DNA from 2 places in the Marinomonas sp. FW-1 genome. Region 1 is predicted to be linked to the other one. Evidence: predicted binding sites of a transcription regulator. Region 1 holds the regulator's gene; the other holds the start of a gene.
The links. Region 1 encodes PhoB, which activates phosphate uptake and scavenging genes when phosphate is short. Its sites were predicted from a motif close to TGTCATANNNNTGTCANA; they were not measured.
Positions count from the first base shown of each region.

Region 2: a site for PhoB is predicted at 4,033-4,050, ahead of C1X04_RS16825 (bifunctional 2',3'-cyclic-nucleotide 2'-phosphodiesterase/3'-nucleotidase). Genes of this name have one in related genera too.

Region 1 covers NZ_CP025987.1:3,888,590-3,904,854, reverse strand. The annotation lists gene C1X04_RS18110 (HAMP domain-containing sensor histidine kinase) at 1-337, opposite strand, end outside; gene C1X04_RS18105 (hypothetical protein) at 341-850, opposite strand; gene oppF (murein tripeptide/oligopeptide ABC transporter ATP binding protein OppF) at 1,020-2,021, opposite strand; gene C1X04_RS18095 (ABC transporter ATP-binding protein) at 2,021-3,010, opposite strand; gene oppC (oligopeptide ABC transporter permease OppC) at 3,020-3,946, opposite strand; gene oppB (oligopeptide ABC transporter permease OppB) at 3,959-4,879, opposite strand; gene C1X04_RS18080 (ABC transporter substrate-binding protein) at 5,028-6,638, opposite strand; gene cysZ (sulfate transporter CysZ) at 6,957-7,736, shown strand; gene C1X04_RS18070 (response regulator) at 7,736-8,581, shown strand; gene phoR (phosphate regulon sensor histidine kinase PhoR) at 8,711-10,057, opposite strand; gene phoB (phosphate regulon transcriptional regulator PhoB) at 10,054-10,749, opposite strand; gene ubiA (4-hydroxybenzoate octaprenyltransferase) at 10,834-11,688, opposite strand; gene C1X04_RS18050 (chorismate lyase) at 11,685-12,260, opposite strand; gene C1X04_RS18045 (HDOD domain-containing protein) at 12,267-13,535, opposite strand; gene C1X04_RS18040 (amino acid ABC transporter ATP-binding protein) at 13,633-14,412, opposite strand; gene C1X04_RS18035 (amino acid ABC transporter permease) at 14,435-15,535, opposite strand; gene C1X04_RS18030 (amino acid ABC transporter permease) at 15,546-16,265, opposite strand, start outside.
Region 2 covers NZ_CP025987.1:3,616,302-3,632,566, forward strand. The annotation lists gene betB (betaine-aldehyde dehydrogenase) at 1-195, shown strand, start outside; gene betA (choline dehydrogenase) at 257-1,924, shown strand; gene C1X04_RS16825 (bifunctional 2',3'-cyclic-nucleotide 2'-phosphodiesterase/3'-nucleotidase) at 2,010-3,944, opposite strand; gene C1X04_RS16830 (zinc metallopeptidase) at 4,434-5,111, opposite strand; gene C1X04_RS16835 (DNA-J related domain-containing protein) at 5,225-5,803, shown strand; gene mltA (murein transglycosylase A) at 5,948-7,135, shown strand; gene C1X04_RS16845 (energy transducer TonB) at 7,142-8,080, opposite strand; gene C1X04_RS16850 (biopolymer transporter ExbD) at 8,077-8,508, opposite strand; gene C1X04_RS16855 (biopolymer transporter ExbD) at 8,505-8,930, opposite strand; gene C1X04_RS16860 (MotA/TolQ/ExbB proton channel family protein) at 8,920-9,597, opposite strand; gene corA (magnesium/cobalt transporter CorA) at 9,806-10,759, opposite strand; gene C1X04_RS16870 (DUF305 domain-containing protein) at 11,029-11,664, opposite strand; gene C1X04_RS16875 (hypothetical protein) at 11,770-12,156, opposite strand; gene C1X04_RS18530 (hypothetical protein) at 12,180-12,347, opposite strand; gene C1X04_RS16880 (MATE family efflux transporter) at 12,521-13,855, opposite strand; gene C1X04_RS16885 (multidrug effflux MFS transporter) at 13,962-15,206, opposite strand; gene C1X04_RS16890 (LysR family transcriptional regulator) at 15,477-16,265, shown strand, end outside.

The sequences.
Region 1 (16,265 bases):
CAAAATTACGGATCAGCTCACCAATCTCGCCTTTTCTTAGTAGATCCACTCGGCTCATTAGTACATCGTACCGAAAAAAAGCCTCGCCATTTAATGACGGCGCTTTTTGATCTAATTCAATAAGGTAGTTCAGAAAGCGATAGGATTGCAGCTGCAATTGCAAAGCGTTCCACAATGAGCTTTCAAAAACACGTCGGCTGTTGTTTTTCGAACCATCGTTGGTGTATGTGATGATACTAAAAATAGCCAAACTCACCGTTATGATGAAAATTATAAAACCATACAGTACCCACTGTTTGAAGATGGATAGCCACATTTTTTCTGGAAATAGGCGCATTATTTACTGTACCAACAAGATGGATTTGATATGAGAAATTTGCCAAATAGAGCGGCCATAAATTTCTTCAGACCTGAGCTCTTCGTGTTCATCAAATGGATAGATCACCATAATGGGGCCTAGGCTGCGAACGTTAATCAACCTTTCATCTTGGCGTGTGGCGAAAATTGCCCCTTTGTCGATAAAATCGCTGATGGGAATTTCGGTCATATATTGGTTAAGTGCTGTCACCTGCAGTAGGTTTCCATTGCTGCCTAGGTAGTTTAATAAATCCACAGCAGAAAAACCCCGATAAGTATGCGGCCCTTGCGTCCAAGGCGTGTGCGTTGTCACCGTATATTGAGGCAGGGCGTCGAGCATCGCCATATCAAAGCCTACTTGGTCTTCAGCAATGGCGGTTCCAGATACGGTTAAAACGATTCTGCCCTGTGGGGAGCTAGGGATATTGTCAGCAATAGCGTAGCTAGCAAGGGAAAAACCACTAACAAGGAATATAAAAGACAATAAACGCATACGGGAACTCTAAGTCATTCTGTAAAAGAGTCCATGATAGACAAAAACCGTAGGCTTGTGGGTAAAAATCAGTCAGAGGTAACAGAATATTACAGTTCTGTTCCTCTAAACCGTTTCGATTAACTTCAAAAGGGTTTAGAGGATGAACCTAAAGGGCTGAGGCTGATCTTTAAGGTAATTCAGCCAGACGTGAACAGCCAACCTGATGCTCTGAAGAGATAGCTTGCAGAATGGGCTTTTGCTGCGCACAACCTTCGTTAGCATGAGGGCAACGCGTGCGGAAAACACAGCCAGAAGGCGGGCTAATAGGAGAAGGTAAGTCACCCGTTAACAACTGAATTTTCTTACCCCGTTCCGCTCTTGGGTCCGGTACTGGCACTGCAGACAACAAGGCTTTGGTATAAGGGTGTTGTGGGTTCTCATACAAGGAGCGTTTGCTAGCGAGTTCCACCGCGTTCCCCAAGTACATCACCAATACACGATCTGAAATGTGTTTTACCACACTTAAATCGTGTGCAATAAACACCAAAGACAAGCCCATTTCGGCTTGCAGTTCTTTTAGTAGGTTCACGACTTGCGCTTGAATAGATACGTCTAACGCCGAAACCGGTTCATCGCAGACGACCAATTTAGGTTTAAGAATCAAAGCACGAGCAATACCGATACGCTGACATTGTCCGCCAGAAAACTCGTGTGGGTAGCGGTTGATCACGTTTGGTAATAAGCCCACGCGATCCATCATGGCGCGGACTTGTGCCTTTACTTCTTCCTTAGATAATTCCGGGCGGAAGGTGTTTAGTGGTTCTGCGATGATATCGCCCACCGTCATACGCGGATCAAGAGACGCCAACGGATCTTGAAAGATCATTTGCAGCTCTTGGCGTTTGCTGCGCATTTGTTTTTTGTCTAAATCCGTCAGATCTTGCCCTAGCCAAACGACATTGCCTTCGGTAATGGGCACAAGTCGTAATAACGCGCGCGCCAAGGTGGATTTACCACAACCTGATTCACCCACGACGCCTAAGGTTTCGCCTTCGTAAATGGTAAGATTTACGCCGTCCACGGCTTTTAATGCTTGGCCTTTTTCCCATGGCCATGCATTGTCTGATTTGATGTTGAAGTGAACTTTTAAGTTATTCACTTCCATTAAAATGTTGTTTGCAGTGTTCATTAGGCGACCCATCCATCAACGGATTTATGACAAGCTCGTAGTTGACCCGGTGCATACTCTTCTAGCAGTGGTATGCTTTCTCCGCAGCGCTCTTTAGCAAATTCACAGCGTGCTTGGAATGGACAACCAGACGGCATATGCAGCAAGTTGGGTGGATTGCCCGGAATGGTGGAGAGCTTTTCGTCATTACTATCGAGACGTGGAATCGCTTTAAGCAAACCTTGAGTGTATGGATGTGTTGGACGGTAAAACACATCTTCAGCGGTGCCGTATTCCATGGTTTGACCCGCGTACATCACCAGTACTTTGTCGCATAAACCCGCTACGACACCCAAATCATGAGTAATCATGATGATAGAGGTGTTGAAGTCGTCTTTTAACTCGTTCAGCAAGGTTAAGATCTGAGCCTGTACGGTGACGTCTAGAGCTGTGGTTGGTTCATCTGCGATCAGAAGCTTAGGTTGGCACAATAATGCCATAGCGATCATCACACGCTGTCTCATGCCACCAGAAAATTCGTGTGGATACATGTTCATGCGTTTGCGCGCTTCGGGCATTTTTACCGCGTCGAGCATCTTCACGGATGCTTCAAACGCTTCGGCTTTGCTCATGCCTTTGTGCAGCATCAAAACTTCCATCAGCTGCTTGCCGACTTTCATGTAAGGATTCAATGAGGTCATTGGATCTTGGAAAATCATCGCAATTTCTTTGGAACGAATGCGGTTCATGGCTTTTTCATTCAGGGTAAGAATGTTTTGCTCGTTAAAGCGCGCTTCCCCTTCGATTACACCATTACCAGCCAATAAGCCCATTAGGGCAAATGCCGTTTGGCTTTTACCAGAGCCAGATTCGCCTACGATGCCGAGGGTTTCGCCTTGTGCCAAGGTAAAGTTCAGATCATTCACTGCCGTTACAAAACCATCGGGTGTTCTAAAGTTTACTTTAAGGTTATTTACTTCTAATAAATTCTTTTTACTTGATAAGCTCATAAAGCCTCCTTAGCGGTCTTTTGGATCAAGCGCATCGCGTAAGCCATCGCCGAGGAAGTTAAAACAAAACAGAGTCACAACTAGGAAACCAAGTGGCCACGCCAATTGCCAGATCGCAATCTCCATGTTCTGCGCGCCTTCAGAAATCAACGCGCCCCAGCTGGTCATGGGTTCTTGCACGCCAAGGCCTAAGAAGCTGATAAAGGACTCTAACAAAATCATATTTGGTACCAACAAAGTGGCGTAAACAACAACGATACCGAGCACGTTTGGCACAATGTGGCGCAAAATGATTTTTGGTGTCGACACGCCGCAAGCGTACGCCGCTTCTATGTATTCTTTGTTTTTTAGGCTCAAGGTTTGGCCGCGGACTATCCGCGCCATATCAAGCCATGAAATCGCACCGATGGCGACAAAGATCAAAAAGATATGACGACCAAATAGGGTCATCAAAATGATCACAAAGAACATGAAAGGGAAAGAGTTTAGTATTTCCAAGAAGCGCATCATCACACTGTCGACACGTCCACCAATGTAGCCGGAGGTTGCACCGTAAAGTGTGCCTATGATGATGGCCACAAAACTGCCCATGATGCCGACCAACAGGGAAATTTGTCCACCTTGCATGGTGCGAACAAAAATATCGCGGCCTAAGGTGTCGGTGCCAAAATAGTGACCGTTTTCTATATTTGGGCGACCCAATACGGAAATGTCGGATAATGCTTCCCAGTCGATATCATCGTAATTCCATTGGCTTAAAAAGGGGCCAATTAGAGCGATAGCAGCAATAATCGCTAGAATTATCAAGCTAGTGACAGCGGCATGGTTAGAAAAAAATCGACGATGAGCGTCTTGCCATAAACTGCGACCTTCAACTTCCACCACTTTTTCGGCGAATTGTTCGACGGCCTGAACTTTGTCTTTTGTAGTAATCATAATTGCGTGGCCTTAGTAGCGGATTTTCGGATCAATAACAGCGTACAAAATATCGACGATGGCATTGAATAGAATCGTTAATGTACCCACCAAAATGGTGACGCCCATGACCATGGAATAGTCGCGATTCAATGCGCCGTTGATAAAGTGCTGACCAATACCGCCAGTACCAAAGTACACGTCGACAATCACAGAACCTGTCACTATGCCGACGAATGCAGGCCCAAGGTAAGAAATAACGGGTAACATTGCAGGGCGCAAAGCGTGCTGAAAAATGATGCGATACTTTGGTAATCCTTTGGCTCGCGCGGTACGGATAAAGTTGGAGTGCATGGTTTCAATCATGCTGCCACGGGTAATACGTGCGATTTGTGCAATGTAGCTGGTGGACATGGCAATGACCGGCATCACCAGATAAGGCCAAGCGCCGCCATTCCAGCCGCCGGGTGGCAGCCAATGGTTATAAATAGAGAAAAATAGGATACACAAAGGTGCTAAAACGAAATTTGGTAACACGATACCTAGGTTAGCAAAGCCCATCACACTGTAGTCTAACCAAGAGTTCTGACGCAGTGCTGCGATAATTCCGCAACCCACACCAATGAGTAGCGCGACAAGAAAAGACCAGATACCAATCTCAGCAGAGACAGGGAAACTCTGTGCAATCAGTTCATTGATGGTGAAATCTTTGTAGCGAAAAGACGGTCCAAGATCGCCTTGAAGCAAGCCGCCAAGATAGTAAAAATATTGGTTAATGACCGGCTCATCCAAATGGTATTTGGCGTTAATGTTTTCCAACACTTCGGGTGGTAAAGCGCGTTCGCTGGTAAATGGGCTGCCGGGAGCAGAGTGCATTAGGAAGAAAGAAACCGTAATCAAAATCAACAATGTTGGAATGGCTTCTAAAATGCGTTTTGAAATAAATGTCAGCATAAAAATTACCGGATTAGGCGTTATAAATAACGGCTAATGCTAGGAACCTGTAGGGAATTCAAGAGATGCCCAGCGCAAAAGCGCTGGGCATGGTGTTAATACAAAGCACTTTGTCATTTCAAAGTGCTTTTTATTTAGAAAGCAATGCTTAGTGCTTGATGATGTACATATCGCGCGCGTAAACGTTGTCTTCTGGGTTTGGCATGTAGCCGCCTAAGTAGCTTTTTACCAAACGTTTTTCTGTGTATTGATAAATAGGCGCAACGGCCATGTCTTGCTCAATGGCAATCTCTTCTGCTTTGTTGTAGTTCGCTGCAGGGTGCTGCATGGTACGAGCGTCGTGCAATAACTTGTCGTATTCAGGGTTGCTGTATTTACCGTCGTTATTACCGTGTGTGGTGGTTAGAAGGTCTAGCATGGTAGAGGCTTCGTTGTAGTCACCGATCCAGCCAGCACGAGCCACATCAAATTGTTGATGCTTCTTCGATTCTAGGTACGTTTTCCACTCTTGGTTTTCCAGTGTGACGTTTACGCCCAAGGTTTTCTTCCACATGGAAGCAATCGCAATGGCGATTTTCTTGTGGTTCTCATTGGTGTTGTAAAGCAAGCTGAAAGACAGTGGGTTATTTTTGCCATAGCCCGCTTCTTCTAACAATTCTTTGGCTTTCTCATTACGCTCTTTTTGTGTCCATGTCGCGTATTCAGGCGTAGCTGGAGTGAAATCATTCACAACTTCTGGCGTAAAAGAGTAAGCAGGTAGTTCACCTGTGCCTGTCACATATTTTGCAATCACGTTACGGTCGATGGCATAAGACAAGGCTTTACGAACGCGCACGTCGTTGTATGGTGCTTTCGTTTTATTGAAGTCATAGTAGTAAGTACCTAGCTTTGGCGTAACCACTACTTGGTCTGGAATATCACGCATAAGCTGCTTGTAATGGTCATTTGGTAGCTCATAGCTAAGGTCCATTTGACCCGCTTGGAAGCGTTTTAGCTCAGCGTTAGGCGATTCAATTGGTAAGTAGGTAACCTTGTTGATGATGGTTTTGGCGTCATTCCAGTAGTGTTTGTTACGAGTGAAGACCATTTTTTCGTTGACGATCCACTCGTCCATTTTGTACGCGCCGTTAGACACCATGTGTTCTGGTTTCGTCCAGTCATCACCCCATTTTTCGACCACTTTTTTAGGTACTGGGAACATAGTCTGGTGAGAGGTCATTTTCACAAAGTAAGGCACAGGGCGCTCAAGTGATACTTGGAATGTGTGGTCGTCTAGTGCTTTGACGCCAAGCGTGGAAGGATCCGCTTCGCCGGCAATGATTTTCGATGCGTTTGTAATCGCAGGAATTTCCATGAACCATGCGTATGGAGACGCCAATTTAGGGTCTACAGCACGTTGGAAAGCGTAAACAAAATCTTCTGCTGTAACTGGGTCGCCATTGGACCATTTTGCATCTTTACGTAGGTGGAAAGTGTATTGCGTGTTGTCAGCGTTTACATCGTAGCTTTCAGCTACACCAGGAATTTGGTTGCCATCGCCATCTTGGTTATACAAACCTTCAAAAAGATCTTTTGAGCGAATAGAAGCTGGCGTACCTTCCATTTTTTGTGGGTCCATGGTGCTAGGCTCTGAACCACCGCCACGAACCAATTCTTGTTTAGCGGCTAATTCGACGCCAGCGGGTACCTCTGCAGCCTGAGCTTGCAGAGCGAAAAGAGAAGTAGCCATGATGGCACTGGCGAGCAATGTCTTTTTCATTGGAATGTGTCCCTATATTGTTAGTTAACTTTTGAGTGCTTTTTTATAGTTAGACGCTTACCAGCACTGGTGAATATTCGTCTTAAGGTTGCATAGTTCACCAATTTACAAAAGGTCACAATCGAAATTGCGTATCAGCCCATACGTCTAATAAATGTAAATTTTGGATAATCGTTATGGAAACGAGGCTCGAAATGTAAAAGGGGCTTGAATGCTATAAGGGTTGAGCTTATTGCTAACAGCATTGTGGAGCCATGAAAGCCCTCGTGGTACTCTGTGGCTCTTTAAATAAATTAGATGAAAGGTTAGTTCGCCATCGTGATTACTCATCCATTTAAAGCCGCAGGGGCTTTTTTAAAAGCATTCCCTTTGGTTATGTCGAAAGAGTTAAGAGTATTTATATTGGTTCCACTGCTGGCAAATTTTGTGCTGATGGGATTACTTTATATGGTGGCTTTTAGTTATTTTCAGTCCTTAATGGACTCCGCTATGAGCTATTTACCCGAGTGGGTCTCGTTTCTAAATTGGCTGTTTTACATTATCTTTGGGGCCATTATTAGTGTGTTGCTGTTTTACAGTTTTTCGGTTGGGGTAAATATTTTAGCCGCGCCTTTTATGGCGTTTCTGGCCGAAAAAGTGGAAGAAAAAGAAACAGGTAAAGTCTTTGATGAGGCGCTTAACGCCAGTGTTATTGTGTCCATAATTGGCCGTAGTTTGCAGCGTGAGTGTCAGAAAATACTGTACTTTTTACCTCGCTTTGTTCTGTTGCTGTTATTGTCTTTTATTCCTATTGTTAATGTTATAGCGCCTGTATTACTGTTGTTATTCTCGGCTTGGATGCTGTCTTTGCAATATATGGATTATGCGTTTGATAATAATAAAGTGAAATTCCACGATATGAGAATGGCATTACGTGCCAAGCCTTTATTATGCTGGACGTTTGGCGGGATTGTTATGGTGTCTTTGACCATTCCGTTTTTAAATTTATTTATGATGCCGATAGCTGTTGTGGCGGCCACGTTATTGTGGATTTCGGTTTTCAGATCACAGCACGGTGATTATTCTGCCTTGTTAGATCGCACTAATGGAACCTTGTGATGTCTTTAAAAATATTGGTTGTTGATGATGCCTCTTTTACTCGTGATTTGATCCGACGGACATTGCGAAAGCAGTTTCCTGCGGTCGAAATTGAAGAAGCGGTAAACGGAAAAAAAGCCCAGCAAATGTTAACCAAAACGCAATTTGATATTGTTTTGTGTGATTGGGAAATGCCTGAAATGACAGGGGTTGAGCTTTTAAAATGGTGCCGCGAGCAACCAAAATATAAAAAAGAAGATGTTCCCTTCGTGATGATCACCAGCCGTGGTGATAAAAGCCATGTGGTGGAGGCCGTTCAGTCTGGTGTAACGGATTACCTTGGTAAGCCGTTTTCTAGTGAGCAGTTGATTAATAAAGTCATTTCAGCGGCGAAGAAACATGGTATTGAGCGCAAACTGGCGTCACAAAAGCCACGTGAATCCGCGGCGCCCGGCGGCGTGAGTTCAGCGTCACTTGATGTCTTGATGGGAGCGGGTAAAGCGTCTAGTCCTGTACAAGCGACCAAGTTTACTAATCCTGATGTGCCTGCAGTGTCAGTGAAAGATGTGAAAATTCCGACCTTGGTGCGTTTTGAGAGTAAACAATTCCGTTGCATGGTTATTCAGTTCAGTAAGACGGAAGCCACGATGTTTATTAAAAGCGATGACATTGTGCCGCAGGTTTTGGGCCAAGCCGTATTGGATTTGGAATTTGGTGGGAAAGTTAATCGGTTGAACTATTATATTCAATCCGTGGCAACCACTGAGAAAAAACACGATTCGACCTTTTTGACGGTAACCTTAAGTTTGATCGACCAAGACAGCGAAAAAGAAACCTTCATTAGTCAGTTGTTTGATAGTTTATAACTCCTCACTTACAGCACCCTCCATCGTTATTATCGCCATTTCCGCTTTTGCGGAAATGGCCTACGAACAAAACTTATTGCTATCTAATGAAACAGCGATGCCTCCTCGCTTTTGGGGCGGGTGGTTCATTTACTTTGTGAAATCTTGGTTTTCGTCTGTTGTAATCGCAATAGCTGCCGTGACGGCATCATTGCGGGTTCGGTTAGCAGGGAAGTGACACGAGAAGGTACTGCCAAGCCCAGGTTGGCTGCGAACCTGTAGCTTGGCTTCATGGTGTAAGAGAACATGCTTCACAATTGCGAGACCTAAGCCTGTGCCGCCTGTTTTGGATCCTCGCCCTTTATCCACCCTAAAAAAGCGCTCAGTAAGTCTTGGAATGTATCTAGGGTCAATGCCGATTCCGCTATCTTGTACCGAAAATACGCCATTAAATTCGCTTGATTCCCACTTAATGGTAATGGCTCCGCCATCGGGTGAATATTTAATAGCGTTGACGACAAGATTCGAAAATGCGCTGTACAGCTCTTTATAGGAACCATATAAATGGGCTTCTTCAGGGATGTGCACAGACAGTGAATGCGAGTCTTTGAGGATAGGTCCCATAGCACTGGTGATAGAGCTTATGATGCTGGATACTTTGTGCCATTGATTTTCTTCACGCTTGTCGTTGCTTTCTAAGCGTGAAAGCAACAACAGATCTTCGATAAGCTGTTCCATACGTTCTGACTGCTCAGACATATTGACGATGCCTTTCTGCATACTCACTGGCAAGCTATCACGAAACATATCGAGGGTTTCTAAATACCCTTTAATTACGGTCAGTGGCGTTTTTAATTCATGGGACGCGTTGGCGACAAAGTCTTTACGCATCTGTTCTAGTAAGTGCAAACGCGTGACATCGCGAACAAAAATTAAGTGATCATTTTTGTCATACAAAGTGGTTTGAATTTCTAAATACACACCGTCTTTGGCGGGAGATTTGATGATTAAAGGCTCTCCGAAACGCTTTTGACTAAAATAACGGAAGAAATCTGGGTTGCGGACAATGTTGGTAATGACTTGGCCACGGTCTGTGTGACGAATTAAGCCAAGGAAATGCCCCGCAGAATTGTTCCACCATTCTAAATTGCCTTGATTGTCTGCCATGATCACGCCTTCTTTTAAGGCCGTGGTCGAGCTTTCAATGCGTGTTAATGCTTGGCGCATGCGACGTTTAGATTTACGTTGTTTTTTCTGCAGACGATAGACTGCATCAAACACATCCCCCCAAATGCCACTGGCTTCTGGGGGCGCTGCACGCCCTGAATACCGTAACCAATTATGGAATTGATAAAGCTGATACAGCTGCCAATACAAAGACGCCAAAACATACAGCAGCAAAACACCTAACAATTGCCCAATAATGAGACCGATGACAACGCAGGCTGCTAACCCTGCTAGCCAACTAAGAATAGTGTTTCGCCAAATGGTTTTCATACGGACCTTTTTGCTGAAAAGCGGTAGCCTGTTCCTCGTACAGTTTGTATCAAGAAATCATGGGTACTACCAATGGCTTTGCGTAAGCGACGGATATGGACGTCTACCGTACGCTCTTCAACGTACACGTTACCACCCCATACCTGATCTAATAATTGTGCTCTAGAATAAGCGCGCTCTTGGTGAGTCATTAAGAATTTGAGCAAACGGTATTCTGTTGGCCCCATTTCCAAAGGGCGACTACCAATGGTGACACGTTGGCTGATTGGGTCAAGCGTTAGACCTTCGATTTCGATCGGTTCATCAACACCCTGTGGTGTTGCGCGACGCAATACGGCTTTTAGACGTGCGACCAGCTCTCTTGGTGAAAAAGGCTTGGTAATATAATCATCGGCACCGACTTCTAAGCCTTGTATTTTATTATCTTCTTCGCCTTTCGCCGTCAGAATAATGACGGGAATTTCAGCCGTGGTTGTATCTTTTTTCAAGCGGCGTGTTAATTCGATACCGCTGCCGCCAGGCATCATCCAATCGACAAGCACTAGGTCTGGTCGATGATCCACAATGATCTCATGGGCTTGCTGGATATTTTCGGCTTCCAAATACTCGTAGCCCGCCATTTCAAGGGCGATGGCTATCATTTCGCGTATGGAAGATTCATCATCAATAATTAATACTTTTTTACCGGTCACAGGATTCATCCTCATCTCAGGAACGGTTTTATTAAAGCGATCAATTGTGACAATTCGGTTACATTGTCACAACTTTGCCACATATTACATTAAATAGCTTAGTACTAGGCCAATAAAGACGCAGTATCCAATGCGGTTATTGTCTAAGAAAGAACGAAAGCAAGCTTGCCTATCGCGCTCTTTTGCTTGTTTAAATTGTTGATAGAACAATCCAACACAGACAACAAGGGACACAAAGTATAACCAATGTAGCCCAGCGAGTAGGCCAATCCAAGTCAATAAAGACAAGGTTAGTCCTTGTAGGCAAACAATGACGAATAAATCATGGCGACCAAACAAAATCGCAGTAGATTTAATACCCACTTTTAGGTCATCCGGACGGTCTGTCATTGCATAATAGGTGTCGTAAGCGATTGTCCAAAAGCAGTTTGCGACAAACAGCATCCATAGCTCGGGATCGGTTAAATCACCTCCCTGAGCGCTGTAGGCCATGGGAATGGCCCATGAAAAGGCTAAGCCAAGAAATAACTGTGGCAGATGTGTGTAGCGTTTCATAAACGGGTACAGAGCAGCCAGACCTAAACCTGCAAACGACAATAGAATCGTTCTTAGGTCAGTAAAGAGAACCAAGATAAAACTCAAAATAGACAAAGCACAGAAGAGGAGAAGTGCTTCTTTTTCAGACACTCGCCCCGACGGTAACGGGCGGTTTTTCGTACGTTCAACATGACCGTCGACCTTCCTATCAGCGTAGTCGTTAATCACACAACCTGCTGAACGCATACTAAAAACACCTAAGACAAAAATAATCACCAGATGCCACTGCGGCATGCCGTCGGCGGCCAGCCATAAAGCCCATAAAGTGGGCCACATGAGTAAAAATGAGCCAATAGGGCGGTTGAATCGTGTTAATTCTGCGTAGTCTTTAAGTTTGTTCATACTATTCCAAACGGTGATTTTAGCTGGTGTATTTCATCAAAAAAAGCTTCATTAACCAATATCCCAGGACCAAATTGGTGGAAGACAGAGCGCCGCGCCCAAAGTGATTGGGGCTGGTTTGGAAACATATGTTTCGGTAATTGAGTGACTTCGATAGCGCTCCGCTTGAGCTGCCTATGTTGGAACAAATAGCCGCCTAATGGCTTGTTTTGTAGATGTTTTACTTGTCGCCAATGTCCTTTCAAGGACTTTGCAGGAATAACTGAGCGAGCATAAATCACGGCGATTCCGTCAACCTTGAGCAGTACTGTGCGAATACGTGCTGCGTCTCTTGGGCTGAGTTTTAGGCGCTTTCGTTCTCTTACTGTGGGCGTTCCCCAAGCGTCATCAAGGACTTCAACAGTTAATGCTCCCACGCTGTGTAGTTTTGCGGTAAGGGAGTCTTGTGTGATCAGCCAAGGCCAAAGCTTTTTCGGCACTTTCATTTTATTAATTTGATGTACTGGAGACCAGCGATAGTCAAACTGTTGTGCGGCAGATGGGTTCATTACCGCCTGAGGCATCTTCGTCATATGAGATTAAGCGTTCATTTTGTTGATTAAGGCGACCATTTTATGCAACTCGGCAGACTTCTGATAAATCGCATCACGGCAGCCTTCTGCTTCTTCCAGCGTCAATCCGATTTCGACTAACACCGATGGCTCTATGGGATTGTTATGGCGTAGCTGATTAGAGACAAACAGTAATTTCGCTAATATCGCGTGTTCTCCATAGTAGTGAGGCTTTTTACTGTATCTTATCGCCATCCAAATGTTGTCCGGTAGACTCCAGTAACGCAGTAGCCAAGAACCCAGTTGCTCTTTGGTGAAATGCAAAATTTGCATCTCAACCAGTTCAGACGGCAAGTGTGCATTTGCTTCTTGGTAGCGTGAAAGAATGGAAAAGTGTGGTGGTAAAATAGTGCTAATGCCCAAGTAGCCAAAATTATGTAACAAGCCGGCAAGATAAGCATGGCCAAGTTTAGGGCGATTTTGCATCGGCATGGCTTTCACCAATGACTCCATTAATACAGCATTGGACACGGAGTCTAGCCAGAAGTCTTCATAGTGACGTGGGCCATCTTCAGGTGGTTGAAAGCCATTCCCCATGGATAAGCCAAGCGCTAGGTTCATCACCATGTCGTAGCCTAATACGCGTATGATGGCATCTTCTACGGACTCTATAGAACCTGGAGCGCCATAGTAGGGTGATGATGCCCAGCTAATAACTTGAGCCGCCAAGCTTGGATCGAGGGCTATGACGTCACACAACTCATCCGTTCCCGCGGATTGATCAGTAGAAAGGCGGATAATTCGGTGAGAGGACGCGGGTAAAGGCGGAATTTCTAATGTTTCTTCAATACGTTGTTTAAGACGGATGGACTGAAACCGGCCAAGCGCCTGAAGAATTTGTTCTTCATCGTGCTCGTGATTATCAACAGGGCGGTTGATGAGTGAGGTATCAATAGAAATAGCTTCAAAACGATTAAGAGGGCCCGAAAACATCGACTCTAATTCAACAGATGTAATGTCGTGATAGGCACCATCCACTTTTGTACGAATCGAAAATACGGCCTCTTTTAACATGCTTGCTTCTAAAATGGTGGTCACACTGTTTGGTTTAATCAGTGGGTCACCAGAGCTGTGGTAATGATTAACCGGCTCAAAACGGCGTTTCGTCAGCCGTGATACCGCGGATATATCCAGCATATTGCTCTCAGGGAAAATAACCTGCAAACGACCAGTGTGATCGGCTAGATGTACTACGCGTAATCTAGGGGTTGTTTTAGGGTTGATGGAAGCGCCCATGTATTTTCCTGTAGTGAAGACTATATAAAAAAAGCCCCTATAAAAGGGGCTTTGTGAATATAACAGATTTTAAGTTCTAGTTCTGAATAGTAAGTGATTAGTGATTCAGAATTTGACTTAAGAACATCTGAGTACGGTCGTGTTGAGGGTTGTCGAAGAATTCGTGAGGCTTATTCGCTTCTACGATTTCGCCAGCATCCATGAACACAACACGGTCAGCGACGGTTTTAGCGAAGCCCATTTCGTGTGTTACACACACCATGGTCATGCCTTCCTCAGCCAACTGAACCATTACGTCCAATACTTCTTTGATCATCTCAGGGTCAAGTGCAGACGTTGGCTCATCGAACAACATGATACGAGGCTGCATGCACAAGCCACGAGCAATTGCCACACGTTGTTGCTGACCACCAGATAACTGACCTGGGTATTTCAATGCTTGGTTAGCGATTTTGACTCGCTCCAAGTAATGCATCGCCATTTCTTCAGCTTCTTTCTTAGGTGTTTTACGAACCCAGATTGGTGCCAATGTTAGGTTTTCTAAAATGGTCAGATGAGGGAACAAATTAAAGTGCTGAAACACCATCCCCACGTCTTTACGAATCGCTTCGATGTTTTTCAGGTTGTTATTCATCTCAACGCCATCAACCAGAATGGTGCCTTTTTGGTGTTCTTCTAGGCGGTTGATACAACGCGTCATAGTTGACTTACCAGAACCAGAAGGACCACATACAACGATTCGTTCGCCTTTCTTGATGCTGAAGTTGATGTTTTTAAGTACGTGAAAATCACCGTACCACTTGTTTACATCGTTAAATTCGATGATTGCTTCTTCGCCCTGCGCTAGCTGGGCACGAGCCATGTTTGTATCTGTCATAATAAAGACCTTTAATTCTTAACTAATTTCGCTTGTGCCCAGTTTCTAACTTACGCTCGAGAGCCATACTATAACGAGACATACCAAAGCAGATAGCCCAATAGACAAAACCTGCAAAGGCATAACCTTCGACAGTCGTTCCTAACCAGTTTGCATCATGGTTAGCGGCTTGAATTCGACCTAAGAAGTCAAACATACCAACGATATAGACTAAGGTTGTGTCTTTAAACAAAGCAATGAAAGAGTTCACTATTCCAGGGATTACCAGTTTTAGTGCCTGCGGCAAAATAACCAGAATCATAGATTGCCAATAGGTTAAGCCCATCGCATCTGCGGCTTCATACTGGCCTTTAGGGATCGCTTGTAGACCACCACGAACCACCTCAGCCATATACGCAGCAGAGAACAAAGTGATACCAATCAACACACGTAATAGTTTGTTAAAGTTCAAGCCTTCAGGCAGGAATAACGGAATCATTACGGATGCCATAAACAAAATAGTGATCAATGGTACAGCACGAATCGTTTCGATGAAGACCACACACACAGATTTTGCTATCGGCATGTCTGAGCGTCGACCAAGAGCCAATACCACCCCTAATGGGAAGGAGGCAACGATACCAATGACCCCAAGCAGCACAGTAAGAAACAAGCCGCCCCACAAAGAGGTTTCTACAACTTCTAAGCCAAAGATGCCACCAGCGAACAAGAAGTAAGCGACGATGGGATAAGCAAAGATAATTGCGATAGAAAGGTACAGCTTATTGATCGTTTTAATGGCAAAAGCACCCACCATAACGATTAACAGAATAACGGCTAAATTAATGCGCCATGTTTCTGCTTCAGGGTATAACCCGTACATAAACTGGTCAAAATAGACGACAACAAATGCCCAACAAGCACCGCCACCAGTACAAGCGGCTTTTGACGTCCCTTCCCATGTTGCATTGATGAAACCCCACTCAATGACAGGTGGAATAAGCAAATACAACAGGTACAAGCTAAAAAGAGTGAGGAATATATTCAGCGGGGACGAAAATAAATTCTGACGTACCCATGCCACAGGACCAACCGATGTAACTGGTGGTGGGAGGCTTGGTGATGGTTTAAAGATAATAGCCATGATCTGCCTCCTAGCGCTCAATTAATGACATTTTGCTGTTGTACCAGTTCATGAATACCGAAATCGATAGACTCAATGAACCGTAAACCAACATACAAAGACCGATGGTTTCAATCGCCTGACCTGTTTGGTTGAGCGTCGTACCCATGACCACAGCAACCAACTCTGGGTAAGCAATAGCGGCACCCAACGAAGAGTTCTTCGCCAAATTCAAATATTGGCTAGTGAGTGGCGGGATAATGACTCGCAATGCTTGAGGCAATACGATCAGTCGCTGAGTGAGGTTGTCACGAAGGCCCAAAGAGCGAGCTGCTTCGGTTTGTCCCCAGTTAACAGACAATATGCCAGCTCGCACGATTTCAGCAATAAATGCCCCTGTGTAAGTAGATAGAGCAACTAACACAGCTACGAACTCAGGTGGAAGAACCATACCGCCCGTTACGTTAAAGCGACTTTTTTGCGGTAGGTCGAACTCTATCGGAAACCCAGAAACGGCCAAAAATAGAAATGTCACACCAACAATAACGCCAAGAGACGACCAGTAAGCAGGGAACCATAGCCCTGTTCTTGTCTGGCGCTTTTTCGCCCAAATAATCAAGCCAATGGAAGCTACAATCGACAAAACAAAGCCGAAAATTACCAAGCCAAAGCCATCTTGAGCGATTGGGTTAGGTGAATAAATGCCGCGTTTATTTAATAGGAAATCGGCAAATTCATAACTATTTCGTGG
Region 2 (16,265 bases), 270 kb from region 1:
GCTCACCGCGTAATTAATCAATTACAAGCTGGCATTTGCTGGATTAATGCGTGGGGCGCTTCTCCTGCAGAAATGCCAGTGGGTGGCTACAAACAATCAGGCATCGGCCGTGAAAATGGCATCGAAACCTTATACCACTACACACAAAACAAGAGCGTCTTTGTCGATTTGAACGACATTCAAAGCCCTTACTAGGCGAGACTCTTACTAAACGAGCCTTGCAATAAGTGAGGCTCTTATTAAATGAGAAATGGTCATGGCAAACGAAACGTACGATTACATCATCGTCGGTGCTGGCTCCGCAGGGTGTGTGCTGGCAGACCGACTGACAGAAAGTGGCGAACACAAGGTGTTGCTGCTGGAAATGGGTGGCTCTGATAAGAGCATCTTTATCCAAATGCCAACCGCTTTGTCTTATCCAATGAATACCGAAAAATACGCCTGGCAGTTCCACACAGATAAGGAACCAGGTCTTGATGGCCGCGAAATGCATTGCCCGCGCGGTAAAGTGTTAGGCGGATCGTCATCCATTAACGGCATGGTGTATGTTCGTGGTCACGCCTGCGATTTCGACCAATGGGAAGAAAACGGCGCCAAAGGCTGGAACTACCAAACTTGCCTGCCTTACTTCAAAAAAGCCGAAACATGGAAAGGCGGCGCGGACTTATACCGTGGCGGCGAAGGCCCATTGTCGACTAACAACGGCAACGACATGACCTACAACCCGCTTTATCAAGCCTTTATTGATGCTGGCGAAGAAGCCGGTTACGGCAAAACAGACGACTACAATGGTTTCCGTCAGGAAGGTTTTGGCCCGATGCACATGACGGTGAAAAATGGCGTACGTGCTTCAACGTCGAACGCTTATTTACGTCGTGCTATGCAGCGCCCTAACCTAACCCTCAAAACCGGTGTACTTAGTCACAAGGTCACCTTTGACGGCAAAAAAGCCACAGGCATTGAGTTCAGCAAAAATGGCCAAACTCAACAAGTTACCGCCAACAAAGAAGTGATTCTATCGGCTGGCTCAGTTGGCTCACCTCAATTATTGCAACTGTCCGGTGTGGGCCCAAAAGACGTGCTCGAAAAAGCGGGCGTTCCTGTGCTTCACGAATTACCAGGCGTGGGTGAAAACCTGCAAGATCATTTGGAAGTCTACTTCCAGTACTACTGCAAGAAGCCTGTGACACTAAACAGTAAGCTTGGCTTAATCAGCAAAGGCTTGATCGGTACTCGTTGGATGCTATTTAAAACCGGCCTTGGCGCGACCAACCACTTTGAATCTTGTGGTTTTATTCGCTCTCGTGCCGGTCTTAAATGGCCAAACATTCAATACCACTTCCTGCCTGCTGCTATGCGTTACGACGGCCAAGCAGCGGTAGAAGGCCATGGATTTCAAGTACACGTTGGACCAAACAAGCCTGAAAGTCGTGGTAAATTGTGGATTGAATCTGCGAATCCTGCCGCGAAACCGCGCATCTTGTTTAACTACATTTCTACCGAACAAGACAAGCAAGACTGGCGCGATACGATTCGCCTAACGCGTGAAGTGTTGCAACAATCTGCGCTAGACGATTATCGTGGCGATGAAATTCAGCCTGGCATGAATATCCAGAGCGACGAAGAAATCGACCAGTGGGTAAAAGAAAACGTGGAAAGTGCTTATCACCCTTCTTGTACCTGTAAGATGGGCGACGATAACGATCCAATGGCGGTTCTGAATGAGCAGTGCCAAGTCCGCGGCATCGAAAGCCTTCGCGTGGTGGATTCGTCTATTTTCCCAACCATCACCAACGGCAACTTGAATGCGCCAACCATCATGGTCGCAGAAAAAGCCGCCGACATGATTCTTGGCAAAGCACCGCTCCCAAGCCTAGATGCGCCTGTTTGGATTCACCCAGAGTTTGAAACCAAACAACGTTAAGCTCGGCTGAGCAACCCATAAAAAAACGCCTGCTAGATCCTAGCAGGCGTTTTTCGTTTAGGTACTTGTTGCTATTTTATCTGAATTATTTCAACTCAAAGATAGCAAAGCCGTTGTCATCCAAAGATTGATACTGCATGTTCTTACCTGCTGCGTCTTTGGCTTTTGGTGACGTAGTAAACAACACCTTCGCCTTACCAAAACCAGTGAATGTCCAGTTATTGTCTGCCGCTGGGTTAATGGTATTTTGGCTCAACAAGTAGTTAGCAACTACATCGCGGTTCTTATCCGGCGCATCAATAACAATGGTGTCACCATTCAAGCCAGGGAAATGACCGCCACCGCCAGCACGATAGTTGTTGGTTGCCACAAGGAATTCATCCGTAGGTCGAAGCGCTTCACCGTTGAACATAACATCAGTGATACGGTGTGCATCTTGATTCACGACTTCGCCCTCGCCGTTATAACGTGCAGGCTGGGTAACGTCGATCTTGTAAGAGATACCGTCAATCACATCGAAGTTGTAGGTTGGGAAAGAAGCATTAACCAACTGTTGTGGCTCAGTCGCATTAGGGTCGATCTGATTAAATTGACCCGCTGCGGCTTCCAACCATTCCACTACTTGTGCACCAGTCAGTTTCACCACTTTCAAATCGTTCGGATAAATGTACAGGTCACTGACGTTTTTCAGGGCAATGTCGCCTTTTGGTACGTCGGTGTAATATTCTGGACCACCACGACCACCCGCTTTAAACGGTGCTGCGGCAGACAAAATAGGCAAGCCTTCGTAAGAAGTACCACGAACAATATTTTCCACGTACCAAATCTGCGCGTTGTTCACGATCTGAATGGATGGATCATCTTGTACCAAGGCAAAGAAGCTGTTGATGTCTGAGGTAGATTCACCTACTTTACGGCGCATGTAAGCCAACGTCCCTTCATGCTCGGTTTCTACCGCTTTGTTGATTCCATCATCTGCTTCCACTAAAGGCACCGTAGTTCGGCCTTCACGACGCGCAATCGCACGAACTTCCGCTTTGCCGTCAGCGACTTTCCAACCGTCGCCCGCAGGCTCCAGCTTCAAGTCAATCACCCCAAGGTGAGAACCCCAAAAGCCAGGCATGGTCGCAGGTTTTCCAAATACCGTGCCTTTTTCACCATCCACACCTTCAAACTCGGCTAATGCCTTGTCGCCAGGGAAGATACGGTGGGAGTGACCAAATAGAATCGCATCAATACCATCGACTTTCGCTAGGTGATAAGACGCGTTTTCTTCACCTTTCAAATAAGGAGAGTTCATCATGCCACTGTGTGGAATGGCAATGACCACATCCGCACCATTGGCTTTCATTTCTGGTACGTATTTATTCGCCGTTTCAACAATGTCTTTGGCAATAACTTTATGCGTTAAGTTATCTTTATCCCAAGACATAATTTGAGGTGGCACAAAGCCAATGTAACCTATCTTAACCGTTTGTTGCTTGCCGTCAGAATCAACGAAAGTTTTGTCTTTGATAATATAAGGTTGAAAATAAGGCTGATCGTTTGACGCATCGTCATCGCCATCGTCGACATACACGTTTGCGTTAATATAAGGGAAATTAGCGCCACTTAAACTCTTCATTAAAAAGTCTAAGCCATAGTTAAACTCATGGTTACCGATATTACCCACATCGTAATCCAACAAGTTCATCGCCTTAAACGCTGGGTGGGTCTCACCAAAGCGCAATACTCGCCCTTTGGCAACATAGTCGCCCAATGGCGTACCTTGCAATAAGTCACCGTTGTCTACCAACACCGAGTTCGTCACCTCAGCGCGCGCCGCCTTGATAAGAGTCGCCACTCGAGACAATCCAACCGCATCACTTTGCTTATCGCCGTAGTAATCGTAATCCACCAAATTCATATGTATATCAGTGGTCTCCATGACTCGCAGGTCAATGGTAGAAGCCTGCGCCATCGCGGCAAACAACAAAGAAGAGGCGAAAATTGACGCGCCCTTAGGAACAAAAAAATTCATGAAAAAACTCCATTCATACAAACAACGGCTTATCTAAGCACTAACCAAAAAGTCAGCTTTTAATAGTAAGACGATTTTATGCGAAGTTCATGCCTTTTTTATGACAATTGTTTATAGATTATGTAGTTCGACAAATAAAGAAGGCAGCTCCCTTAAACACATTCACCATGAGAACCAAGCGGCATTTTGATGAGGTAGGTGGTAGTTTCGAAGTGAAACGCCGTTTGACGTGACTTATCAGCCTAAAGGCGCGGCTTACGCAGATATGTCGGATCACGGTCGTGCCTCCCTCATCCGACCTACAAGGCTTAATACATCCATACAATGAGAACCAAAACGGCGTTTTGATGAGGTAGGCGGTAGTTTCGAAGAAAAACGCCGTTTGGTTCGAGTCTTGTGATGAAGCGATCTGTCGGTCTGAAGGCGCGACTTACATCAACACGGTCGTGCCTCCCTCATCCGACCTACGAGGCGGAGGCGAAAAAGGAGTTATCGCTTAAACCAGCGCCACACAAAGAGTACTCTAAGCAAAGCGGCAGCCACGTAAGTCATGGCGCAGGCGGTGAGGATTTTCTTCACTTTGGGTAGGTCTTCCTGTGGGATGTAGTTACCTTCTCTCAATATGGGTAGTGCTTTGTTAAAGCTGGCATCCCATTCTTCTGGCAGTATCGCCAGTTGCACGATAACCGCCAATAACCCAGATAGACCAACCACCAGCGCATGCAAAGGCACAGCATAGGGAATATGCAACAGCAAACTCAGGGCTGGCCAACCGAGTAACAAGCCTGCTGTAATACGGTGAGCAAAATGCGCCAAGGGCAAATAGCGCGTGCTTAAATGGGAGATTTTTTGTTTCTTTTCATGCGCAATGGCGTGCCCTACTTCGTGAGCCGCTACAGCAACGGCGGTTAAAGAACGTCCATTAAATACACTAGGGCTGAGGCGAACAACATGTTGCCCAAAATCGAAATGGTCGTGGCCTTCTTGTGTGGTTTCAATGTTCACTTCATTTAACTCAAAGCGTTTCACCAAGTGAGTCGCCAGCTCTCCTCCCGTTCCTGGTAGATTCTTTCGGTCGGTTGCATAACGTTTCAAGGTAAATTTCACCCATGCGCTTGGTCCAACGATCAACGCAATAACACCCAGTATGACGATAATCCACAACATAGTTTTGTCTTTTAAAAGATCCCATTATTAAAAAATACGCGGCGCAACTTTGACCCTTTTCAGATTGGTAACATACACTGTAATGAATAAATGCCTAAGCAAACGAGACAGATATGAAAAATCCTTTAGTCGGCCCCATCCTCGAAATTCTTCGACTTCACCCTGATGGTATCAGTGAGTTCGATATTCTTAAGGCACTAAAAGAACAATTACCCGAGTTCAGTCAACTCGCTGACGATATGAACCTGCAACTTTTCCGTCAGCATTTTCTCATCATGAACGCCTTATATCAGCTACAAAGCAGCTTATGGCAAGAAGAAAACCTCTTACTGAATATTAGCGCATTACGCATTAACCTTCAGAGCACAACGCAAATTCAGCACTCCACCAGTACCCATTTAAACGACAGCGTAGACGTAAAGCTAGCAGCCTACTACCTCGATTGGGAAGAATACGAAAAAACCGATGCCGACGCCGTGGTCCAGCTACTAAATAGTTTTTACAAAGGCATCAGCTTACCGGGCAATAGAGATTCAGCACTCAAGACATTGCAAATAACCACCTCAAATCCCAGCAAGACAGACATTAAACAGCAATATAAAAAACTGGCTCAGAAGCATCACCCAGACAGAGGTGGCGACCAAGACGTTTTCATTGGTCTAAGACAAGCCTACGAGTATTTAATGTTCTAGACGACAGCGCATTGGCAAAGTGTAAAACTCTCGTCTAGTGATTGCTTTCGCTTCTATAAAAATTCAAGATGAACCTCGCTCTTTCTGTGCGGTCAAAACATCACATACAGTTACTTTATCGATTTTTTTATAGAAATAGGGCTTATGATTTTTTCATCTTTTATACGACATTTTTTACCCACTAAAGCACCACACCGCTTTCTACTTCGCCCACTTTGCCTTGCTTCTTTCGTGCTCCTTAGCAGCTGTAGCGTCAATGAAATAGACAGCTCTAATGACTTCGAAAACAACGGCCGTGACACCACTGCGCTTAAGCGGGAAACGCTATATTTAAAAGAAAGCCTACCACCAGGTTTGCCGATGCCGGACGACAGCTTTCAGAGTGGCCTGCAACAGCAAATCACCTACTTAAATCGCATCCAAGATAAAACGTTATTATTAGAAAATACCCAAACCAGCGTGGCTGATTTAAGAATCGTTGCCGAAGAAATAAACAATTGGCTACAGAACCCAGCTCAGCAACCCCAACTTATTGCCCATCAATTAGCGGGACAAGATCAAAGAGGTAACGTTCAAATAACAGGTTACTATGTGCCCATTCTGCCGGTCCGACATTTACCTGATGAAGTCTATCGTTACCCGCTTTATCGCAAGCCTGCACAACGAAATGCTGACGGAAAGTACCCTTCTCGTGAAGAAATAGATTTTGAAAATGCGCTAGCAGGACAAGGGCTGGAAATTGCTTACACCTCAAGCTTGATCGACAATTTTTTCTTGCATGTACAAGGTTCCGGCGTGATTGAATATGAGGATGGCGAACAAAAGCTGCTGTCATGGGGCGGTGTAAACGGCCATGCTTACCGCAGTTTAGGTAAAGAACTGATTGAGCGTGGCGAGATAGATAGAGCTGACATTTCCGCTCAAAGTATTCGTCAGTGGTTAAGCAATAACCCAGATCGCAACCGTGAAATTTTATCGACGAACCCTAGTTATTTGTTTTTCAGTGAAGGCCCAACGTCGCCCATTGGGGCTGCCAATGTACCTTTAACACCTTTGTATTCCGCCGCCGTCGACCCTAACGTCATTCCACTTGGCTCCATTTTATTGGCGCAAGTTCCTAAGCTAGACACCTATGGCAACTTAATTGGCCATGAGTTCCGCCTACTACTCGCTCAAGATAAAGGCGGCGCAATTAAAGGGCCAGGGCATATTGATTGGTATCAGGGCATTGGGGAAGAAGCCCACTTCCACGCAGGCCAGCTGAAGCATTTTGGTAAGGTTTGGTTACTGCTTCCTAAGAACCCAGCACCCGTAAAGCTCATCGCTCAGTAACAAAGCCTAACGAAGTTCGCTGAGAGTAAAGGACACAGGAAGGTTAATTTTTAGCTCAGTTTCAGCCATGTCTTTAGAGAAAGCTGGTAGTGGGACTGAGCGTTTAATCATATCCAATACGGCTTTATCAAGACGCTTATGACCTGAGCTTTTTGTAATGACCACATTCGACACGGAGCCATCCGCATGAACGACAAAAGATAAGGAAACAACCCCTTCTTCATTACGACGGCGAGATGCTCTTGGATAGCGCTTATTGTTGGCCAACACTGATGTTAGCTTAGTGAAGTAGCTTGCCGTCGCGCCGGGGTTACCTCCTGTCGTTGCCGAATTAGAGCTACCCGTTGTGGCTTGTTGGTTTGCTGCAGATGGCGCGGCAACAGGCTTAGACGCTGCTTTTTTTACGACTTGTGCTTCTTTTTTCGGCTCAGGTTTTGGGTCTGGCTTAGGTTCCGGTTTTGGGTCTGGCTTAGGCTCAGGTTTTGGTTCTGGCTTAGGTTCAGGTTTTGGCTCTGGCTTCACCATTTCAATTGGAGATTCCTGCTTCACAATAACCGGTTCTGGCTCAGGCTCGACGACAGGTTCAGGTTCAACAACGGGCTCTGGCTCGGGTTCGACGACAGGTTCTGGTTCAACAACAGGCTCTGGTTCAACAACAGGCTCTGGCTCGACTTCTGGTTCAACTTCCTCTTGAACTTCTTCAATCGGCTCTTCTATTACTTCCTGTTCTTCTATTACTTCTTCAGTCTCTTTGCTTTCTGTTTGGGCCACAGTGGTTTGTGCTGAAGCGCCGAGGTCGCCAGCCATACCTAAGTCAAACTCAATGCCTTGCGAACCAGCAGACTGACTGCCTTCCGTTGGCGCATAAAATGCCGCATAAAAAGCCGCTGCGTGGACAGAAACAGCAAGCCCACCCGCAATAATCCAATGCCGCGTGGAAATCATTCGTTTCCTCGCTCTAGCTGGGTTGCCAAGCTAACCTTTGTAAGACCGGCTAAACGCACTTGATTAAAAATAGGACGTAGTTTTTCTAACGAAATAGCACCATCGGCTTTAATTTGAACCCAAAAAGCGTCTGGGTTCGATGATGAAGCAAGGGCTTGTTCTAGGTAAGCTTGAATGTCATCAACGACAAATAAGACGTCGTCCACATACAAGCTGGCATCTGCGCCTAAAACGATCTCAACATTGGGATCGGTTGTCGCTCGAGCTTCGTTAATCGATTGAGGAGGAATAACGGCTACAGGGTCTACTTTTTGGATTTGTCCTGCGACCATAAAGAAAACCAACATCAAAAACACCACATTAATCAGCGGCACCATGTTGTCATCGTTGCTGGCGTTTCTCGCGGCGTATTTTTCGCCTATTTTCATTTCGACTCCGGCATAGCAAAGGCATTCGCAATAGACACGGTTTTTGCACCATTAAGCTTTAAGCGATCAGCAAGATGCATCAATGTCTGCAACGTCACACCATCTTCAGCCTTAATAACAAAAACACCTTCGTTATGATCTGTGATGAGTGTTTGAAAAGCGGCCTGATCCGAGAACCTCAGAGCTTGCCCGTCAACCCAAACTTGATCGTCATTTTGCTTTAACGTCAGCACAAGGTTGTCTGGTTTTTCTTGAGCCGGATCTTGTTGATCACTAGAAACAGACAAAGGCGTATCGACAAGTCGCCAAGGCACAAAAGTCGAGGTCAGCATGAAAAACAACAACAAGATAAACACCACATCAATCAGTGGCGTCAGGCTAATCGCGTTCTTACGCTTAGGCTGAGGCAAATTAAGCGGCATGCAATAACTCTTCGTCAGCCTTTTCTACTAATTCTTTTGTTTGTTTACTGGTAAATACTTGCGTAACAGCATCATTCATATTGTGAGCAATACGCTCGACCTTGCGCTCTAGCCAGCTTTGCAATGTCACAACTGGAATCGCCACTGCCAAACCAACCGCTGTCGTGAGCAAGGCCTGCCAAATACCGCCAGATAAAACAGAAGGGTCAACTTGATTACCCGCACCTTCCATCTGTTGGAAAGCGGTAATCATCCCCAATACCGTACCGAGCAAACCTAGTAATGGGCTCAAGGTAGCAATAATTTCCAATGGACGAAGATAAGAGCGCAGCTGGTTTAGTTGATTCATCGCACGACGCTCTACTTCTTCACGAATCAACTCCGCTTGAGTACTCGTCTCTAATAGCACGCGCATCGTATAAGCCACTAATGAATCTATTGGACGTTTTTCATCTAGCTTTTCGAGTGCCTCTTCACAATTGCCTGCACGCCAATCGTTTAAGGCAAGATTACTGGTTTTAAGACTTTCTGCACGCAAGGAAGACAACTGCCACAACTTCAGTAGGACAATGGTTAGAGCAACGACAGAAAAAACCATCAATATCCATACTACAGGTCCACCGACCTGTAAAAAGTCGATTATTTTCTGTTGAACTGAATCTTCCACGATACTCTCCAATGAATAAAAAACACCAAACAAATGGTAGTCATTCTCAACCACGTTTTCAATAAGTAATTACTGAAATAAGAAGATAGACAGATTAGAGCAGTCCTAGTAACCGGAAAATACGTATGAGAATGAGGCAGGAGCACAGCATGATCAAATAGTTTTCTATTAAATCATGCCATGTTATAGCGGTAAAATATCAACGGGCCTATAACCAACCACGGTGTTTAAAGTACCAATAAGGCGCAAACGCAGAAAACACCATTAAACCTAGTGCCGCCGGATAGCCGTAATCAAACCCCAGCTCTGGCATTATTTCAAAGTTCATCCCATAGATACTGGCAACCAAGGTTGGCGGTAAAAACACCACAGAGGCAATGGAGAAAATTTTAATAATTTTATTCTGCTCGATGTTAATAAAGCCCTGAGTCGAATCCATCAAGAAGTTAATTTTGTCGAACAAAAAGGTGGTATGAGACATCAAGGTTTCAACGTCACGCATTACCTCGCGTAGCGTTTCCGAGTACTCTTGTTTGTTGGGCAAATGACGCAACAAGAAGGAAATATTACGCTGTGTATCCATCAAACAAAGGCGGATTTTTCCATTACTGTCTTCTTGGCGAGCTAATTTTTCGATGATGGTATCCAGCTCGGTTTCATCATCTTCTAACACGAGATGACTCACCTCTTCTAACTGGCGATGAGAGTCCTCTAGGGTATCGGCATGATTCTCTACTTTGTTTTCCAGCAGGGTCACCAGCAAATGCGCTGGAGAATCAACCAAAATGTGCCCTCGGCGAGCACGCATGCGCAGCAATCTAAAATCGGCTAATTCTGTTTCACGGATGGTGATCAGCCTGTCTTGTTGCAAGATACAAGCAACCGTGGCGGTTTTATGGCGCCCTTCTGTTTGATTTAAAAACAATGAGTGAACGTGGATGCCTGCTTGGTCAACGAAACAACGAGCGGACGCTTCGATCTCTTCCACATCATCCGATTCAGGAAGATCGGTTCTTAGCAACGCTTTAAGCAGTAAACGCTCATCGTCATCGGGTTCTGCGGCATCAATCCAGTTCGCTTCTTTTTGAAGGGTGGCAAAATTCTCATCGTCTTTGGAAATTTCTTGAATCAACCCATTGCGGATTTTGAAAAATCTTAACATGCTACTTCCTCGATATGCTCGGCACCTTATTTCAGCCTAATCACGTAATTTGGCACGGCTCGCAACCTATAGAATAAACGCTGGAGATGTGTGTTTTATGACGTTGAAATAGGTTTGTGTGGGTGCAAGAATAAGTATTGTATCTCACGTCTGAGAGAAACAGCAGGGCAAAGAGTCATTAATAAGTTCAACAAATGCTCAATAAAGTCCCGCTCGATAGTAATATTGAGCGGGACTTTATTGTGAGTGCTTATCGACAACAGAAGTACTTAGTACTGCTGCATGAAGGCAATTTCACGGTTTTGGTCACGAATAACCGCTTGCGCCATTTTTATAAGCGCTGGATCACGACTAAACTCTAAAAGTACTTTTGCCATGGCTACAGCCGCTTCATGATGCGGAATCATACCTGCCACAAAGTCACGATTCACATCACCACTTGCAGGAAGCTGATGCATATCCGCCATCATTTTTGCATTAATAGCAGCATACGCGGCTTTAATTTGCTCAGCGTCAGCGGATGGTCTCGCTTCCCCATAACTTGCAAGCCAATCTCGCATAAACATAATCTCGCTCGATTGCGCCGCTACAATATCGACCGCCAAAGGCTTCAATTTGTCAGAAACATCCGCAGATGCAAGCAACTGCGTCGCCATATCAATTGCACCTTGATGATGAGGAATCATGCCAACAACAAAGTCGTAATCAACATCACCAGTCAGTTCCGTTGCATGCATATCCTTCATCATTTTCTGGTTGCCTTGCATAAACTGAGAAGCATGCTCCGAATGATCCATTTGATGATGATCCATATCGTCCGTTAATGACGAAGTAGCGCAGCCAGCAATCGCCGAACTCATGATTAGAATGGCAGCAGCAGAAAAATATTTTTTAAAAAGTGTCATAGTTATATCTCACGTTATTAATGACTTATAAACAGCTCAGACGTTATTCAGCATTATGAATAACACTAAGACCATCAGTGATATTGGATGCTGTTAAATAGACAGCTAGTTGGCAATTAACGTAGACAAACGGGGAGGAGGAGTGACAAGCTCTAAGAAATTATGTCGCCATTTTTCAATCAACGACAAGGCAGGCCAATAAATAACCGCAATGGCCAAAAGTAACAACAGAGGAGGCAAAACAGCCAAAGCACAATGATCAACACAATCAGAGTAACCCATGTCTTTAGCATGGTCATGCGAGGCAAAGGCTAAGTTCACATCAGACATTGACGACTGAGACAATGACGCCATGTCCTGATGTACCGTGTGTGAAGCATTTGTATAGGAAAAGGATGCATAAGACGTCACCTGTGTTGAAGCGGATAAAAACAGCCACAACCCAGCCAAACAACACATCATAATCCAAACGATTCGCGGTATGTTCAACACATCATCAGACCTATCAAAAACATCTAAGCAGCATACTCCTCAAATTCGAAATCGACAAACATCACTAAGGTGAATGACTCCCCTTGAACACGACTCTTTTTGACGGCCTCTACTTTTGAGAAAACACTCAACTCTTTGATCAAAGTGAATAGATTGCCTTTACCCACTTCTGCTTCGAATCCGTCTTGCATGATACCAAGGTCTTTGCGTAAAACATGCGAAAAGACCTTAGTTTTCAGTGTGTTTTACGAATGAACAATAAATCGATAGGCAACATACGACATCACAACCTCTCAAAACCAACCTAAACCATAGTTATAGATTAGCGAAGAAAAACTAAAAAAGATTGGACGATATTGCGGTATTAGGCCTTACTCAGCTTTTTCTCAACCTGCTCAAGCGCTCTGAGATACATGTACCAAGCACAAACACCGGCAAGAACATTGCTGATCAAGACGCCGAAGAACAGCCCTTTAAGCCCAGCGATTTCCGACCCAACCCACAAACAAGGCAAGAAGAAAGCAAACAAGCGCAATGCCGAGATTGTTAGAGCAGTGTAGGACTTACCTAAGGCGTTAGAGATAGACACCATCAACATACAGATGCCGAGTAGACCTAAACTCACCGGCACTATCATCAAATGCCAATGCAAGATCGTCGAGACTTCTTCGTCGCTGGTCATCAGATTTGCCAAAGCACCAGAGACAAGAAAAGTAATCACAGCGATCACCAACTGAAACGACAATACAAAACGACAAGCTAAACGCACGACGTAACGCACATCGTTTAGTCGGCCTGCACCTAACAAACGCCCTACCATGGGTGGCATAGACATAGTCAAAGCCAACACCGCCACGATAGAAAAAAATTCAAAGCGCGAGCCGAGTGCCCAAGACGCTACCGCTGCCGTACCAAATCCCGCAATGAGTTTGGTCGCCAACATAGAAGAAACCGGAGGCAACAATTGGCTAACCATCGCAGGCCCCATAATATGACCAATCGACGCCAAGCTTTTGCCGATATGAAGATCTTGCCAATCAAAAGTGAGCCAATGTTTGCGCGCCACTTGCGGGGCAACAATCAAAGTACCTATAGCAAACGCCACTGTGGTTGCCATCGCAGCGCCATTCAAACCAAGATCAAAAGTGAAGATAAAAATGGGGTCCAGCACCAAGTTAAGCACGCTGGTCACAATCATCATAATCCCTGGCAATAAGGTATTACCGTTGGAACGACAAATGCTGTAATAGAAATAGATTAGCGCCCCCACCCATGCACTGAGCAGCCAATGAGGCCAGTAAGAATCAATAACAGGGTAAACAGAGTCTGGCGCACTCAATAGCGCCAAAATAGGATGACGTAGCAGCCAAATAATCACACTAAAGAAAGCGATCCCTATGCTTCCCATCATGAGCACCAAACCGCCTAATTGCTTGGCATAACGCTTGTCACCTGCGCCTAAAGCACGAGAAATAATGGCCGTCGTCGCAATACCTAAGCCCACTTGCAAACCAATCACAATCATCTGGATCGGCAAGGTAAAACCCTGCGCCGCTAAAGGTAAAATACCCAATTGTCCGATAAAAGCACTGTCCACCAGCTGGAAACTCATCAACGACAAAACGCCAAACAACATTGGCCATGTCATGGAAAAGAGTTGTTTGGCTAAAGTATCAGATTGGGATATTTGGGATGACATAGAAATAGGTGTGCTCTTACTGAAAAACTGAGCCTCTATTCTACCCTATTTTTGTAAAGGCAGGATGACACCCACCTTTAGGAACCTCACTATGTGCAGAAAAACCTTATTCTTCAGCATCACGCTGACTGTACTTATGCCCATATCTCAGCATCACCAAAGCAATCATGGAAAAAATAGCAAAGCTGCTGGCCAAAGGAATAACCGTAAAGTTATAGAACTGACCTGCTGCCGTTGCTAACACAATGGCAAGAAAACTTGATAAAGACGAGATCAATGATGCTCCAAGTCCAGCCACAGCGCCTAACGGTTCCATCGCCATGGCATTCACATTACCGAACACCATACCTAGGCAAGAAAACATTATCATCCCCAAGGCCATGAAGAAAACAAAAGGCGGGACACCAGCAAAAAACACCGCCACGAGCAAAAGAATAAACGCTGTCGTACACATAACGCTTAACGCCCCAAAAACACAGCGAAGCATACCGACTCGCAAAACAATTTTACCGTTTGAAAAATTGATAATCGAAGAACCTATCGCCAGCACGCCAAAAAACAAAGGAAAACGATCCCCCGTGTCATACACATCTTGGAAGATAGACTGCGCCGTACTTATATACAGCATCAAGGCACCAAAAATACAACCTAACAAAATGGTAAACGCCATCACATCACGACGGCTCAAAATAAAACGTACATCAGCCATTAAACGCTTTCTATTCAATGGGATACGGTTTTCTTTTGACAATGTTTCAGGTTGTCGTAACAAAAGCCAACCACCGGCAACAGCTGCTTGTATCATTAATAAGGCAAAAATCCAGCGCCAATCGGCCACTTTAATCACCAACATCCCCAAGGAAGGCGCAAGCATGGGGACAAGAATAAACACCATCATCACAAAAGACATAATTCGCGCCATGGCAGCGCCTTTATACATGTCTCGAATCAAGGCACGAGACGCAATTTTTGGCCCCGCCACACCAAACCCTTGGATAAAACGCCCCAGTAAAAACACCTCGATGGATGACGCTAACAGCGCAATAACCGAACCGACAATATAAATGTTGATGCCAATTAAAATGCTTTTTTTGCGACCAATCGCATCCGACAACGGGCCAAAAATGATCTCGCCAAATACCATTCCCAGAATCATTGCCGAGACAATCCACTGAGTTTTTTGATAATCCACAATCGCCAACGACTCAGCAATATGCGGAAACGCTGGCAACATAGCGTCCATACTTAACGCAGTAAGCGACATCATCAGAGCAAACAGCGCCACCAGCTCTTTTTCAGCCAAGCGTTTTACTTGAGTTCCAGCAGTCGATTGTGAATTTAGCAGAGACATCCTTTTCCTTAGCATTGATAAAGTGGATCAATAGTTTACTCGCCTCTTACGATATCTACCAATCACTTAATAAAAGCACTCAAAGATACACTGCAATTCGCACATCAAAACACAGTAGCGAATCTTTCAGCGAACAACTTTTCGCCCTCATTTACTGAAATCAAAAACGCTTAAAAAGCCCATTTATTTGGGCTTTTTTGTCAATTTTAGACGCTAATAGCTTCTATTTAGAGTAAGATGTCTCTATTAAAAACAATAATAGAGGTCGATATGGACATAGGTCTGGCCAAGCATTTAAAGCTCAATCAATTGCGTTTAATTTCGGTTATTTCCGAGCATGGTCAACTGGGGATTGCTGCCGATGAAATGGCAATGACACAACCCGCTGCGTCACGCATGTTGAGTGAAATTGAACAAACCATTGGCACACGTTTATTTATTCGTCATGCCAAAGGCATGGAACCTACTTTGGTTGGTCAAGCCGTAGCCCGTCGGGCGCACAACCTTTTAGTTGAGCTGCGCGATCTTGCCCGTGAAGTGGACGAGCTAAAAGAAGGCGGCGGTGGAACAACTGCCATTGGCGCAGTAACTGGCGCGGCGGTAGGTTTTGTTATTCCTGCTATTCAGCAATTGCGCGCGATCGCACCAAAAGCTGAGATCGATATAAACGTCGACACCAGTGATGTTTTGGTGCGCGATTTAGTGGCAGGACACAATGACTTCGTGCTGGCCCGTATTCCCAAACAATACGATGCCAACGAATTTGAAATTTACCCAGCGCGCACAGAATCGGTCAACCTATTGGTTCGTAAAGACCATCCATTGGCTCACTTAGATGTGGTAAGAGTAAAAGACTTGGTTCATTTTGAATGGGTCATGCAATCTCACCGCGCACCGATACGAGAGGCCGTTGAAGCCGCCTTTATGGAAGAACGCGCCGAATTGCCACTAAGTATCACCAACAGCACGTCATTATTGGCATTGATCGCGATTCTTGTTTCATCCAACGCCATTGCGCCTATGGCAAGGGAAGTAAGCGACTTGCTGGTTGGCCATAAA